2 regions of the Psychromicrobium ferritrahens genome follow, and region 2 is predicted to be linked to the other one. Evidence: predicted binding sites of a transcription regulator. Region 2 holds the regulator's gene; the other holds the start of a gene.
What was found. The regulator LexA, encoded in region 2, represses DNA repair genes until DNA is damaged. The targets are predictions, from matches to a motif close to TCGAACANNTGTTCGA.
Positions count from the first base shown of each region.

Region 1: ruvA (Holliday junction branch migration protein RuvA) is a predicted target of LexA. The motif match lies at 3,610-3,625, and genes of this name have one in related genera.

Region 1 is NZ_JBDLLW010000001.1:73,185-80,998, forward strand. Features, by position in the region: gene asnB (asparagine synthase (glutamine-hydrolyzing)) at 1-1,239, opposite strand, end outside; gene pdxT (pyridoxal 5'-phosphate synthase glutaminase subunit PdxT) at 1,419-2,066, shown strand; gene ABDK06_RS00345 (YebC/PmpR family DNA-binding transcriptional regulator) at 2,082-2,840, shown strand; gene ruvC (crossover junction endodeoxyribonuclease RuvC) at 2,887-3,471, shown strand; gene ruvA (Holliday junction branch migration protein RuvA) at 3,652-4,314, shown strand; gene ruvB (Holliday junction branch migration DNA helicase RuvB) at 4,307-5,437, shown strand; gene yajC (preprotein translocase subunit YajC) at 5,561-6,004, shown strand; gene secD (protein translocase subunit SecD) at 6,110-7,814, shown strand, end outside.
Region 2 is NZ_JBDLLW010000004.1:127,837-135,650, forward strand. Features, by position in the region: gene ABDK06_RS14270 (ATP-dependent DNA helicase) at 1-911, shown strand, start outside; gene lexA (transcriptional repressor LexA) at 1,049-1,723, opposite strand; gene ABDK06_RS14280 (LysM peptidoglycan-binding domain-containing protein) at 2,128-2,484, shown strand; gene ABDK06_RS14285 (histidinol-phosphate transaminase) at 2,692-3,852, shown strand; gene hisB (imidazoleglycerol-phosphate dehydratase HisB) at 3,945-4,562, shown strand; gene hisH (imidazole glycerol phosphate synthase subunit HisH) at 4,559-5,248, shown strand; gene ABDK06_RS14300 (hypothetical protein) at 5,249-5,401, shown strand; gene priA (bifunctional 1-(5-phosphoribosyl)-5-((5-phosphoribosylamino)methylideneamino)imidazole-4-carboxamide isomerase/phosphoribosylanthranilate isomerase PriA) at 5,429-6,166, shown strand; gene ABDK06_RS14310 (SseB family protein) at 6,163-7,113, shown strand; gene ABDK06_RS14315 (MFS transporter) at 7,110-7,814, shown strand, end outside.

The DNA of each region.
Region 1 (7,814 bases), on a different contig from region 2:
GGCCAGTTTGGTGTACTGGCCGTTCTTCTTTAGCTGGCGTAGATAGGCGAAGTAATAGGGGATGTAGCCGGCCATCATTTCATCCGCGCCCTGCCCATCCAGCAGCACCGTGACGTGCTTGGAGGCCTCGCGCATCACTTGGTACTGGGCATAGGGGCCGGAAGAGATGATCGGCTCCTCCTGAGTGCGTACGAAGTCGAGCAGATCGGCTTCGAATTCGGCGGGCTTGGGCAGGATCTTATGGCTGGTGACCTTGCCCTGGCAGAGCTCCAAGACGGCGTCGGCGTACTTTTCCTCGTCGTTGATCGAGTTCGGGAAGACTGCGGAGAAGGTCTGCTGTGAGCCGCCGAGGGAGTCGGTGGCGGCGGCCTGCTCTTGCATCAGCTTATTGATGGTGACCACTACGGCAGAGGAATCCAGCCCTCCGGAGAGTGCGGTGCCCACGGGCACTTCGGATTGCAGCCGGAGCCGCACGCCCTCGGTGAACCGCTGACGGTACTCCTCGATCACCTCTTGCGAATATGGGGTGCCAATTTTAGCGAGTTCTTTCAGCTCTTCCGGGAACCGGGTGTACATGCTGATCTCGTGCTGTCCGGTCGTGGTGTCCAGCACCAGCTTCTCGCCGGGCATCAGCTTGTCGATACCCTCGAAGAAGGTCTCGGCCTCTTCGTCGTGGATTCTGAATTGCAGATAGCGGTACAGGATTCGCTCGTTGACTTGTCTTTCGAGCTTGCCCGAGGCGAGCAGCGGTTTGATCTCCGAGCCGAAGAGCAGGGCGGGGGATTCTTGGGTGCCGGCTTTCGCGAAGTACAACGGCTTAATGCCGAAGTGGTCTCGGGCCAGCACGAGCTGATTGTTCTTCGTGTCGTGGATAGCCAGGCCGAACATGCCGTTGAAGCGATCGAAGGCTTCAACGCCCCACTCCTCATAGGACTGCAAGACGACTTCGGTATCCGAGTTGGTGACGAAAGTGCGGCCGAGAGCTTCCAGCTCGGCGCGCAAATCCAGGTAGTTGTACGTTTCGCCGTTGTAGACCAGGACGGTCTTGCCGTCCTGGCTGATCATCGGCTCTTGGCCGTGTGCGACGTCGATGATCGCCAGCCTGCGATGCGCGAAACCGATCTTGTCCTGGGTGTAGAAGCCCTCGCCATCGGGACCGCGATGAGCAATCGTATCGCTCATCACCTTGAGCATTGCCTCGTCCGCACTGTAGCCGTAATACCCGGCGATTCCGCACATAACCTCTACCTCACTGAAAGAAAGACCAACCTCAATCGTACTGGCTGGGCGCGGTGGTTCCGAGGCGGCCAGGCCGCGAGGCTCAAGATTGCCTCGCTTAAGTTCGTTCGGAGGGCGGTTCCGAAGGGCATTTTGCTGAGCCGGTCAAACCGCCTCTACGGCGTCGATATGATGAAACGGTGAATTCGAGCAATCAGCGTGTCGGCGTCCTGGCTCTTCAAGGGGACGTTCGGGAGCATGCGCGCGCGGTCGAGGCCTGTGGAGCCGTGGCCGTCCCGGTGCGGCGCGCCGAGGAACTGACCGGTGTGGCCGGGCTGATTCTGCCCGGTGGCGAGTCCACCACCATGGACAAGCTGATCCGGGCATTCGGGCTGGCTGAGACCCTGAGGGAGTTCATCGCGGGCGGGCATCCGGTCTATGGTTCCTGCGCGGGGATGATTCTGCTGGCCGATCGGATCACTGATCCGGCGATTGATCTGAAGGGACAGCCGCAGCAGACCCTTGGCGGGCTGGATATCACTGTGCGGCGCAATGCCTTCGGCCGGCAGCGGGAGTCCTTTGAAACCGATCTGGAATTCACCGATCTGACGGACGCCGAGCGCCCGGTGCACGCGGTCTTCATCCGCGCGCCATGGGTGGAAGAGCTCGGTGCGGGAGTGCAGAGCCTCGCCGCGGTTAGAATCGATGGAGCGGAACGTGCTGTTGCGGTACGCTCGGGGAATTTGTTGGCCACTTCTTTCCACCCGGAAGTCACTGGCCACGGCGAATCACCCGGTGAACTGCGGGTGCACGAATTATTTATCCGAATGATGAAGCAAGAAGCGTAAGAGGGAAGAGCGAGTATGTCCGGTCACTCCAAGTGGGCCACTACCAAGCACAAAAAGGCTGTTATCGACGCCCGGCGCGCCAAGTCGTTCGCCAAGTTGATCAAGAACATCGAGGTTGCCGCCAGAGTCGGCGGCCCAGATATGGCTGGCAACCCGGCCTTGGAACTGGCGGTCACCAAGGCGAAGAAGACTTCGGTGCCCAATGACAACATCGATCGGGCGATTAAGCGTGGCTCCGGTCAGCTCGGTGAAGCCGTTGACTATCAGACCATCATGTACGAGGGTTACGGCCCCCAGGGCACCGCGATCTTGATCGAGTGCTTGACCGACAATAAGAACCGGGCTGCCTCGGAGGTCCGCTTGGTGGTGGGGAGAAACGGTGGCAACATGGCCGACCCGGGTTCGGTGGCCTATATGTTCACTCGGAAGGGCATCGTCTCGCTGCCGAAGAACGACCTGACCGAGGACGATCTGCTGATGGCGGTGCTTGAGGCGGGCGCGGAGGAAGTCAAGGACGATGGCGAGAACTTCGAGGTCATCTCAGAACCGCAGGACCTCCCCGCGATTCGCGCCGCGCTGACCGAGGCGGGCATCGAATACGAGAACGACGAAGCCGGCTTCGTGCCGTCCATGCAGGTGGAACTCGACGTCGAGAACGCGAAGAAATTTGTCCGGCTCTATGATGCCTTAGAAGACTTGGACGACGTGCAGAACATTTACTCCAACGCCGATATGAGCGCCGAAGTGATGGCTCAATTGGAAGAAGAGGCCTGATTCCTGCTTTGAACAGGCTTAGTTCCAGGCTGAGAGGATCCGTGCCCTGCGTGTTCTAGGAGTCGACCCCGGGCTGACCCGCTGCGGTCTGGGAGTGGTCGATATCGCCGCCAATCGCACCGCGAGCATGGTGGCGGTCGACGTCGTCGGCAGCTCGGCGAGCATGGAACTGCCGCAACGGCTTCTGGTGATCTCCGAAGCGATTGAACAGTGGCTCGAACGTTACCAGCCCGATGTGCTCGCGGTGGAGCGGGTTTTCTCGCAGACCAATGTCTCCACCGTGATGGGGGTGGCGCAGGTCTCCGGCATCGTGATGGCGGCCGCGGCACGGCGCGGCGTCTCGGTGGCGATGCACACGCCCAGTGAGGTGAAGGCCGCTGTAACGGGTAATGGCCGGGCCGATAAGACAGCGGTGACCAAGATGGTGACCAAGATTCTCCGGCTCGAGCAGGAACCCAAACCTGCGGATGCGGCCGATGCGCTGGCTCTGGCCATCACGCACGCCTGGCGGTCCGGGCCGAACAGCTCAGCGGATGCCCCCGGTCAGCTCACTGCGGCGCGGAAGCTCTGGCTGGAAGCCGAGGCCAAGGCCCGGAAGAACGCAGAAAAAGCCAAACAGCAGTGGCGCTGAGTACTCAACCGAGTAACGCTATGCCACCTAGAGCAGGTTTCGGCCTCTGATAGCGGCGTTATCTGTCACAAGCTTGGATTGGAATCGGGCTTTGGGGCGTGGCGCGTGGTTCAGACCGGGCCCGAGGCACTAATCTATTCGTAGATATGTTCGGATAATTTCTCTGAAGGCGACGTGTAGATGATCAGTTTTCTCCGAGGCACTGTGGCTCAGCTGAGTCTTTCCAGCGCGGTGATTGATATCAACGGCGTGGGAATGCTGGTGCAGGCCACCCCTAAGACTCTGGGCGGGCTGAGGCTGGGTCAAGAAGCCACCCTGATGACCTCGATGATCGTGCGCGAGGACTCTATGACGCTCTACGGTTTCGGGAGCGCGGATGAACGCGAAGTTTTCGACATTATGCTCACGGTCAGCGGAATCGGTCCCCGACTCGCGCTTGCGGTGCTCGCGGTGCTCGAGCCGGAAGCCATCCGGGTTGCGGCGTCGAGCGGTGACAGCAAGACCTTCACCACGGTTCCCGGCGTCGGGCCGAAAGTCGCTGGACGCATAGTTCTGGAACTGGCTACCAAGCTGATTCCGCACGGCAACGTGGTGGAAGTGTCCGGTTCCGGGTCCTCCTCGGCCTGGAAACCTCAGGTGGTTGAGGCGATGACCAGTCTGGGCTGGAGCGAGAAAGATGCGTTGAAGAGCATTGAGCAAGCCCTTGAGGGCGAACCCGCACTCAGCGCTGAAGGAAATGTTGCCGCAATCCTTCGAGCCACTCTCCGGTGGTTGGGGCAGGACGGCGCGCGTCGTAGCGCTCGCACGACCACCGGTGCTGGAAATCGAGGGCTGAATGGCTGAGGAAGATCTTTCCGCCGGAAGCAGGCCGGAGCCGGGGAGAACCTTGATTTCCGCCGATGGGGAACCCGATGAGCGGGTGATCGAAGCCGCGCTACGGCCGAAGAACCTGGATGACTTCGTCGGGCAGAAGCGGGTGCGCAAACAGCTCTCACTCGTTCTGGAGGCTTCACGGATGCGGGCCAGCAGCGCCGATCATGTGCTGCTCTCCGGGCCTCCCGGGCTGGGCAAGACCACGCTGGCGATGATCATCGCCGCCGAGATGAACGCCCCGCTGCGAATCAGTTCGGGGCCGGCGATTCAGCACGCCGGGGACCTCGCCGCGATCCTTTCCTCGCTGACCGAGGGGGAGGTGCTTTTCCTCGACGAAATCCACCGGATGTCCCGGCCCGCCGAGGAAATGCTCTATATGGCGATGGAGGACTTCCGGGTTGACATCGTGGTGGGCAAAGGGGCCGGCGCCACCGCCATCCCCTTGGAACTGCCACCTTTCACCCTGGTCGGAGCGACCACCAGGGCGGGCTTGTTGCCCGGGCCATTGCGGGATCGCTTCGGATTCACCGGCCACCTCGAGTTTTATTCGGTGGAGGAACTGGAACTGGTGCTCCGGCGTTCCGCCGGGTTGCTCGACCTGAAGCTCTCCAGCGCAGGATTCGCCGAAATAGCAGGTCGTTCGAGAGGCACTCCACGCATCGCCAATCGGCTGCTGCGCCGGGTGCGCGACTGGGCTCTGGTGCATGGTCTGGAGAGGATCGAGGCTTCAAGTGCCTCAGCCGCTCTTGAGATGTATGAGATCGACGCGAAGGGACTCGACCGCCTGGACCGTTCGGTGCTCCAGGCGCTGATCGGTAAGTTCAACGGCGGTCCGGTGGGGCTCTCGACCTTGGCGATCGCGGTTGGGGAGGAGATGGAGACCGTTGAGACCGTGGCCGAGCCTTTCCTCGTGCGAGAAGGGTTGTTGGGCCGTACCCCGCGAGGCCGCATCGCGATGCCCGCAGCCTGGTTGCACCTCGGATTGCCGCTGCCGGAAGGAATGGTTTCCACCGAGATGCCCGCTCTTTTCGATAGTCTTGAGCTCGCTGACGAGGTCGAGAATGACGGCGGAGATGGTGTAGGAAGATGGTGAATTGGCCATTGTTTACGGTGGATCCACAGAAATCCGTGAAAAACTACTCTAGACTGGTATGACGCTCCGCACATTTGCAAGGTGAGTGTGCGTTCCCGATAGTTCTTAGAATGGATTTTTGCTGTGGATATTACGATGGTGCTGCTTTTCGCCGTCTTTGCTATTTTCATCGGTTTTACCTTCTGGCGGCAGCGCAAGCAGCAGAAGGCTCAGCAGGAGCAGCAGGCTCAGCTGGGCCCGGGCATCGACGTGATGACCAGCTTCGGCCTTTTCGGTACGGTGCAGTCAGTGGATGAAGCGGACAACAAGATTGTGTTGGAGCTCTCTCCTGGCAACACGGCAACCGTGCACCGTCAGACCGTGACCAAGATCCTCACCCCGGCCACCGAGTCCGAAGAGGCTCCCGTGGTTCCCGATGACGCTTCTTCGCTCACCGGTCCTTTGCCAGCAGAATCCGATGCTCAGATTTCCAGCAGCGCTGCGAAGGACAGCAGCAATCAAGCTGCTCACGAGACCGCAGAGGAAACGCTGGCTCGGCTCAACAAAGAAAACGAAAAGGACAAGTAACCTTCTTTCATAACGCGCCCGTCCAGGCTTCAGGTTTGGACGGCGTTGTTATGTTGAACAGTTATTTAGAACTTTCACGGACGCGAGAAAGAACCGAGAATTCATATGGCGCGAAAAGGCCCCGCATCACAAGGCCGCAGGGTAATTCTGTGGCTGGGTGCTCTCACTGTGGCTCTGGTGCTGCTGCTAGGCGGCGGAGCGATGTTTGGCGGTGCCAGTTGGGCACCTAAGCTCGCCCTCGATCTAGAGGGCGGCACCCAGATGATCCTTGCCCCCAAAGTCGAAGGCAATGGATCGATCAACGATGAGCAGTTGCAGCAAGCTGTTTCCATTATTCGCCAGCGGGTTGACGGTTCGGGTGTCTCCGAATCACAGATCAATACGCAGAGCGGCAATAATGTCGTGGTCAGCATGCCTGGCACTCCGACGGCGGAGCAGCGCGAGTTGATCAAAGCCTCTGCAGCGATGAGCTTCCGCCCCGTGATCACCTCAGCGCAGGGTGTGGCGACTCCCAAGGAGCAGCTGACCCCGGACGCTAAGATCCCGAAGCCCACGGCTGCGCCGAAAGACGGCAGTGACAACAACAATGTCACTCCGGACGTCTTCAAGCTCTTTGAGAGCTACTCCTGCGTCAACCCGGTCTCCAGCCCGATTGAGAACGCCGATCCGAAGAAGGCCACCGTGGCCTGCGAGCCCGGTACTGGCATGAAGTACATCCTGGGCCCGGTAGAGGTGGTCGGCAAGGACATCTCCGGAGCCAGCTACGGTTTGCAGCAGGGAGCCCAGGGAGCCACCACTAATAAGTGGGCGGTCAACCTCGAGTTCAACGGTGAAGGCACCAACGCTTTCCGCGCCGTAACCACTCGCTTGAACGGTTTCTACACGGCAAACCCGCAGGATCCGAAGAGTCAATTCGCCATTGTGCTGGACGGTCAGGTCATTTCAGCGCCGTCTTCGATGGCAGTGATCACTGACGGCAAATCTCAGATCACCGGCTCCTTCACCGAAGCCAGCGCCAAAGCCCTTTCCGATAAACTCAAATTCGGTGCGCTGCCGATTAGCTTCACCATCCAGAGTGAGCAGCAGGTTTCCGCGACGCTCGGTACCCAGCAGCTCGAGATGGGCCTGCTGGCCGGTGCTATCGGCTTGATCTTGGTAGTGATCTATTCACTCTTCCAGTACCGCGTGCTCGGCCTGGTCACCGTCGCCTCCCTGGTGGTGGCGGGCATCCTGACCTACCTGGCGATCGCCCTGCTCGGCTGGGGGATGGGCTACCGCCTGTCGCTGGCGGGCGTGGCAGGTTTGATCGTTGCGATCGGCCAGACCGCTGACTCCTTCATCGTGTACTTCGAAAGAATCCGTGATGAGCTCCGCGAAGGCCGCAGCCTCAATGCCGCAGTGGCCAATGGCTGGCAGCGCGCCAAGCGGACCATTCTCGCTTCCAAAGCCGTCAACCTGCTGGCCGCCATCGTGCTCTACTTCGTAGCGGTCGGGAACGTGCAGGGCTTCGCTTTCACCCTGGGCCTGACGGCAATCGCCGACCTCATCGTGGTCTTCATGTTCACCCATCCCATGCTGCAACTGCTCTCCACCCGGAAATTCTTCCGGGAGGGCCATAAGCTCTCGGGTCTTTCTCCGGACCGTCTGGGTGCGGTGCCGCTCTATCGGGGCGCCGGACGCCTCCGGACGCCCGCTGATCGACCCACTGTGGTGAAGGGTAAGAACGCTGCAGCGGCGGGAGAAGCGGAACGTCGGCAGACCATCGCGGAACGCAGGCTGGCCGAAAAGCTCGAAGCCTCCGCAAAGAACG
Region 2 (7,814 bases):
CCGGCGAAGTGGTCTGGCTCTCCCGGCAGGGAGTGTTCGACCCGAAGAAGGGTTATGCTGCAGCGGATCCCACGGTTCCCGGAACCTTGAACATCGCACCCTTGAGCGTGGCGATGAAACTGCGGGATGGGCTCTTCGCCGAGCACACCGCAATCCTGACTTCTGCGACGCTCGCGATCGGCTCGGCTTTCGAGCCGACGGCGGCTGGGCTGGGCCTGCTGGGAGCCGGTGCACCGAGCTGGAGCGGTGCTGACGTGGGCAGCCCCTTCGACTACACCAAGCAGGGCATGCTCTATGTGGCGGCTCATTTGGAGAAACCCGGCCGGGGCAATTCTCCGGAACAGCTGAAAGAACTCGAGGAGCTCATTAAAGCTTCCGGGGGCGGTGCGCTGTGCCTCTTCTCCTCGCGCCGGGCGGCTGAAGATGCGGCCGATGAACTACGCTCGCGAGTGGGGGTCAGCATTCTGTGCCAGGGGGAATCGTCGATGGCTGCGCTGATCAAACAATTCGAGGCCGAGCCCGACACGTGTCTTTTCGGCACTATGTCGCTGTGGCAAGGAGTCGATGTGCAGGGAGCCTCATGCCGTCTGGTGACCATCGATCGGATTCCCTTTCCACGCCCCGATGATCCGCTGATGACGGCGCGCACCAGGGCGGTGGCGCAGGCCGGGGGCAATGGATTCATGAGTGTTTCCGCTACTCACGCTGCGATCAGATTGGCGCAAGGGGCCGGTCGGCTGATCCGTTCTTCGCAGGACAGGGGAGTGGTCGCGGTACTGGATTCCCGTTTGGCGACCGCGAGATACGGTGGTTTCTTGCGGGCGGCATTGCCACCGTTCTGGGCCACTACGGATCGGAATATCGCCTTGGGTGCGTTGCAGAGGCTTTCAGAAGTTAGCTCTGCCAAGTGACTATTGCAGCCCACTGAACCGAAGGTTCGGTGGGCAGGGATTAGTTTGACCTATTGAAACCTGGATTCAGTGGGGTCCAGTGCAGAGGATTTTTCCCTCCTGGGAATTTTCGTTGCGAACCGAAGTGAAGACTGGAGCTAAAGCGCGCGCAGCACGGTGACCACTTTGCCCATCACAGTGGCATGATCGCCCAGGATCGGCTCGTACTGGGTGTTCTGTGGCAGCAGCCAGGTGTGACCATCACGCTGCCGGAAGGTCTTCACGGTTGCTTCGTCGTCGAGCAGGGCGGCCACGATGTCTCCGTTGACGGCGTCGTTCTGACGCCGCACCACGACCCAGTCGCCATCGCAGATCGCGGCATCGATCATTGAATCACCGGCGACTTTCAGCATGAACAATTCGCCGTGCCCCACCAGCTGGCGAGGCAGTGGCATCACGTCTTCCACCACTTGGTCGGCCAGGATCGGTCCACCGGCGGCGATCCGCCCGACCAGGGGGACCATTGCGGTGTCCTGCGCGCTGGCGAGCTGAGCGACATTGAGACCGCTGGCGCTGCGGAGTTTGGCGGCATCCGAGACGCCTTCAATATCTGGATCGCCTTCGCCCAGGGTGAGCGGGATCAGCACTTCCATCGCCCGCGGTCGTTTGGGATCACGCCGTAGGTAGCCCTGTTTTTCCAGCTGGGAGAGCTGGTGGGTCACGCTGGAGAGACTGGCCAGACCGACTACATCGCCGATCTCGCGCATTGACGGCGGGTAACCATTGCTCGTAATGGAGCGCTGAATGCACTCCAGGATCTTCTTCTGCCGCATGGACAGGCCCTTCAAGCCGCTTCGTCGTACGACCCCGTTCTCTGGCTGCTCCGCTGTCTGCGGCTTCTGCTCTGCCATGGTAAATCGTCCTTTCAGCCCTGCCATCCGCTTGCCAGATAAGGTCCCGGCAATACTGTCGGTGCTCGATGATGGACTGTTTCCATGAACGGCACCGGATGTGAAGTAACTCTTGAATCTGGCTCAAGGCTAGGCGAATCCGGAGCGGATTTCAAACATATGTTCTAGCGAGTCTTTGCAAGTATCGATCATTCGTGCTAAAAATAAAGCAGCAGATTCGAAAACATGTTCTATTAGAACTCCATGTCGCGGAGAAAATAGAAAGTCTTCGAAACAACGAGAGGAAAGGCAAGGCAATGTCCAGCGGAATCGTAGCTAGCAGTGCAATGTCAGCAATCACCTTCAACTCCGGCAGGGCCACTGCTCAGGAGGCTAATCCTTCACGGCTCAAGCTCACTCGCCGTGGTCGTTTCCTGCTGTTCGGCTTGCCGCTCATGCTCTTGGCCGTGGCAGCTCTCGTGCTGCTGGGTTTTGCTACCACCTCGGCACACGCCGGGGTGGGGAGCGTCGGTACCGGCACCGCTCAGGTGACCGTGCAGGCCGGGGACTCCATCTGGTCGATTGCTGCCGCGAATGCTGCCGACCGGGACCCCCGTGAAGTCGTCGCTGAGATCGTGGAATTGAATAATCTGGACAGTTCGGTCTTACTGCCCGGCCAGCAGATCTTCGTTCCCACTCGCTAGAAATAAGGCGCTAGAAATACTGTGCTGAAGCGTCTTGTTCTTGAACACTCATTGGATCATCCATCTCGCTGGTGACCATGGAAAGCGTTGATCGAGCGCTTTTTCGAAGACCCTGCTGCGTCATCCAATGACTCGAGCACCCCTCCCGGAACTCAAGGGCTTAAACTCGGTAGGGTGAATCAAGAACCAGGATCAGAACCCTTCCGGTTGGTAAGCCCCGCCTCTTCAGCCCTTGGAACTGAAGTTCTTGAATCCAGCCACGCCGAACGCCTCAAGCGGCTCAATAAGCTCCCCTTGCGGGATAACCTGCGGGGCCTAGAGCCTTACGGTGCTCCTCAGTTAGACGCTCCGGTTCTGCTGAACGTCAACGAAAATACCCACGGCGTGCCCGCAGATGCCCGTCAGGCGATTATCAGCGCGGTCGAAGAGGCGTTGAGTGGCCTCAACCGTTACCCGGATCGCGAATTCACCGCTTTGCGTGAAGCCCTGGCCAGTTATCTAGGTCATGGGTTGAACGCGGAGAATATCTGGGCTGCCAATGGCTCGAATGAAGTTTTGCAACAGATTCTGCAAGCTTTTGGCGGGCCAGGCAGGGCCCTGCTGAGCTTTCCCCCGACGTACTCGATGTACCCGCTGCTCGCGAGCGGTACGAATACTGAGTACCTTAGCGGGCGTCGGTCCGCTGATTTTTCGCTCAGCGCCGATTCGGCTGCTCAACAGGTGACGGAAGCCGCCCCTCAACTGGTGATCCTCTGCTCACCGAACAACCCTACGGGTACTGCTTTGGATCTTGAGGTGGTGCGGGCTGTCTATGACGCCAGCGAAGCAGCGCAGAGCATAGTGATTGTTGATGAGGCCTATGCTGAATTCGCGCATCCGGGGACTCCCAGTGCTCTGACGTTATTGCCGGGTCGGGACCGTCTCATCGTCTCTCGCACCATGAGCAAGGCCTTCGCGCTAGCCGGAGCCAGATTGGGTTATCTCGCTGCGGCACCTGAGGTGACCGATGCCCTTCGCCTGGTTCGCTTGCCCTATCATCTTTCGGCGCTGACCCAGGCGACCGCTGTCGCCGCTTTGGAGCATTCCGTCTCCTTGCAAGCGAATGTCGAAGATATCAAAGTGCAGCGAGATCGCATTGTCGAGGGGCTGCGGCAACTCGGCTTGCAACCGGCCCCTTCGGACGCCAATTTCGTCTTCTTCGGTGGGCTTGCCGAGCCCACCGTGATTTGGCAGGGATTGTTGGACGCCGGAGTGCTGATCCGAGATGTCGGCATTCCGGGAAGCCTGCGAGTGACCGCTGGTACCGAAGCTGAAACCACGGCCTTCTTAGAGAACCTAGCCAGGTTGCTCGGTCATGAACAGTTCTGAACTCACACCAGCCGGGCCGGACTCTCTAGACTGGAAAAACTCCCTAAACTGGGAACAGCATCGTTTCACCGGAACCAGATCGAAGGATTTTGATGAGCAGCACCCCCCTTACCGGGCGCACCGCACGACTGGAGCGGAAAACCTCTGAGTCGTCCGTACTGGTCGAACTAAATCTCGATGGTACCGGGGTCTCCCAGATCGATACCACCGTGCCCTTCTATGACCATATGCTCACCGCGCTGTCGAAGCATTCGCTGATCGACCTGACCGTCAAAGCCAGCGGGGACACCCAGATCGACGTGCACCACACGGTAGAGGATGTCGCCATCACGCTCGGTGAAGTGTTGCGCACCGCCCTGGGGAACAAAGCCGGAATCCGGCGCTTCGGTGAGGCCACAGTGCCCCTCGATGAAGCTCTGGCCCACGCCGTGGTCGATGTTTCCGGGCGTCCCTATCTGGTGCACGGCGGAGAGCCTGCGGGGCAGGAGTATCACCTGATCGGCGGACACTTCACCGGTTCATTGACCAGGCACGTTTTCGAAGCGATCACTCTGCACGCTCAGATCTGTCTGCACATGCGGGTGCTCGCGGGCCGAGATCCGCACCATATCGTCGAAGCGCAGTTCAAAGCTTTCGCCCGTGCCCTGCGTTCCGCTGTGGAGAGCGATCCCAGGGTGGAAGGCGTGCCGTCCACTAAAGGATCGTTGTGAAACCTACTGTTACCGTCCTGGATTACGGCTCCGGGAATGTGCGTTCCGCGGTGCGTGCTTTAGAGCGGGCAGGAGCTGAGGTCACCTTGAGTGCCAAGGCCGCCGATGTCCTGGAAGCCGACGGTCTGGTGGTTCCCGGCGTCGGCGCTTACGAGACCGTGATGAACGAACTCCGGCAGGTCGATGCGCTGCGGATGATCGGTCGCCGGGTGGCCGGAGGTCGGCCCGTGCTGGCGATCTGCGTGGGCCTGCAGATCCTCTTCGACGCCGGTGTTGAGCACGGCAAACGTACCCAGGGCATGGGGGAGTGGCCTGGAACCGTTGAGCAACTTCCTGCCGAGGTGCTTCCGCATATGGGCTGGAACACTGTTGAAGCACCGGCCGAAAGCGTGCTCTTCGACGGGGTGGCCGGTGAACGCTTCTACTTCGTGCACTCCTACGCCGTGCAGGCCTGGGATTTCGATGTCACTCAGCCCAAGATGCGAGCACCGCTGGTCACCTGGAGTGAGCATGGCAGCCGCTTCATCGCCGCGGTCGAGAACGGACCGTTGAGCGCAACTCAATTCCATCCCGAGAAATCGGGTGACGCCGGCGCCAGACTGCTCAGCAACTGGGTCGGCGCCCTGCCGAAGAAAACCGGGCCGAGGAAAACCGGCCAATCGAACATCAAAACTGAGGTGCGCTAGATGGTGTCAATTCTGTTGATGGGCCTCGGCGGCTTGCTGATCGGCGGGGTGATTGCCTTTTGGCAGCAGAAGACTCCTCGCTGGATTCCGATTTCCTTCGGCGTTTTAGCCGTGCTGGCTCTGCTCGGTGCTTACCTCTTCACGCTCTCTTAAACCAGTCCACGACAAAAGGAACGACTGATGAACATTCTTGAACTGCTTCCCGCGGTGGACGTCGCCGATGGCCAGGCGGTGCGCCTGGTCCAGGGCGAAGCGGGCAGCGAGACAGCCTACGGTGCCCCTCTTGAGGCGGCTCTGGCCTGGCAGAACGATGGGGCTGAATGGGTTCATCTGGTCGATTTGGACGCTGCTTTCGGCCGCGGATCAAACCTGCCGCTGCTGCGTGAAGTGATTTCCGCGCTCCGGGTCAAAGTGGAGCTCTCCGGCGGAATCCGGGACGATGCTTCGCTCGAAGGCGCCTTGGAGTTGGGGGCGGAGCGGGTCAATCTGGGAACCGCCGCGCTGGAGGACCCGGAGTGGACGGCACGTGCCATCAGCCGTTTCGGCGACAAGATCGCGGTCGGCCTGGATGTTCGGGGCACCACTTTGGCCGCCCGCGGCTGGACTCGGGAAGGCGGGGACCTCTGGGAAGTACTGGCTCGCTTGGAAGATGCAGGCTGCCCCCGGTACGTGGTGACCGACGTCACCAAGGACGGCACTTTGCGCGGGCCCAACCTCGAACTGCTTCGCGAAGTGCTGGAAAAAACCGGGAAACCGGTGGTCGCCTCGGGCGGGATCTCCAGCCTGCGGGATCTCGAAGAGCTCCGCAGCCTGGTGCCGCTCGGCCTGGAGGGTGCCATTGTGGGCAAAGCGCTCTATGCTGGCGCGTTTACTCTGCCGCAGGCCCTCGACGTTGCCGGACGCCCTCAGTTCTCGTGACCGGATCGCAGCCGAGGGACTTGCCGGCGCATATTGCCGCGGCACTGCAAGGAGCCGGTGGTGAGAGCGATACCGCGGGTCAGCCCTGGGCAGGCCGTGAACTGCACGGTCAATACCATCAGTTCGATGCCGACGAAGGTGCTGCTGATCCTGCTCTGGAGTCGGCGCTGAAAGCCCTGATCTCCGGGATGACGGATGAAGCAGCCGTGGTGCAGAGCCTGAGCCAGGCGAGGGTTTTCGTACCGATCGTCGCCGAAGTCGCGCAGAGCGAAGCCGGGCCGCACGGTTTGCACAGTGACAAGGAATCCGAGATGGCCCTGGTGAGCGTGCAGGCTCCGGATGGTCGCCGCGCACTGCCGGTTTTCAGTGATATTCAGCGGCTGCAGGCCTGGCATCCGCAGGCCAGACCGGTTGCGGTGTACGCGCCCCGGGCCGCGCTCTCCGCGGTGGCCGAAGAGGCCCAATTGCTGGTGCTCGATCCCGGTGCCGAATTCACTTTTGTGGTGCGGCGTCCAGCGGTCTGGGCCTTGGCCCAGCAAAAGCCGTGGCTGCCCAGTTATCTGGATGGTGCTCTCCATGCCAGGGTGCGCGAGATCGTAGAGCAGACCGGCGATGAACTGGTGGCTCAGTCACCGGCAGCGAGCCGAAAGGAAGCGACGACGTCGGCCGCCATACCTCTGCTGCGCGGGCTGGATGTGCTTCCCGGCTCGGGGATCAGGGCTCGCACCGCAGGGATCGCTGCGGCTCCCGTCGCTGTCGCTGGTGGCGGGATCGGCCCGGAGCTCAGATTGGTGCTGCTGCTGGGGGCCGGTCTGCAACAAGGTGAGCTGAACGAACTGGTGGCGGGTTTACAACGCCGCTTGGCCGAGGATTCACTGTTTGCAGAACTGGTCGACTCATTAGAAATCAGCATTCAGGGTATTGAAAGCGAGGAGGGCGCGCAGTGAATTTTCGACAGTACGGGCAACTGCTTCGGGTTCCTGCGCTGCGTCAGTTGCTTCTGGTGGCCATGCTGGCCCGTATTCCGCACTCCGCCTCAGCTGTGGTGCTCACCTTGCATGTGGTGAACAATCTGGGTCTCGACTATGCCTCCGCCGGTATGGTGGGGGCAGCGGTCACCGTGGGCATAGCTTTCGGCGGCCCTTGGCGCGGTCGGCTCGTGGACACCAAAGGCCTGCGCAGGGCGGTGCTGCCCTCCATTGTGAGCGAAGTGGTGATCTGGTCGATCGCTCCTTTCCTGACCTATCAGTTACTCTTGGTCGCCGCGCTGGTCGGCGGGGCACTGGCGGTGCCGATCTTCAGCGTGGTGCGGCAGGCTCTGGGCGTCATGGTGCCCGCTGAACAACGCAGAACCGCCTATGCCCTGGACTCAATCGGTGCTGAGCTGACCTTCATGATCGGCCCGGCAGCCGGTGTCGCCTTGGCGACTATCAATACGGTGCCGGCCCTGATCGTTATCGGCGTTGCAGCCTCTCTGGCAGGGGTGCTGCTTTTCTGGTTCAACCCGCCCACTCGGAGCGGCCAGCCCGGCAGCTATCAGGCTGATGTCGCAGACGCCGTTGATTCTTTCGAAGAGCTCTCCCCGGCGGAAGCCGCCAGTAGTACTTCTTCGGCGGCAACCAGCCCGTTGAGCAGAATCCTGAGTCCC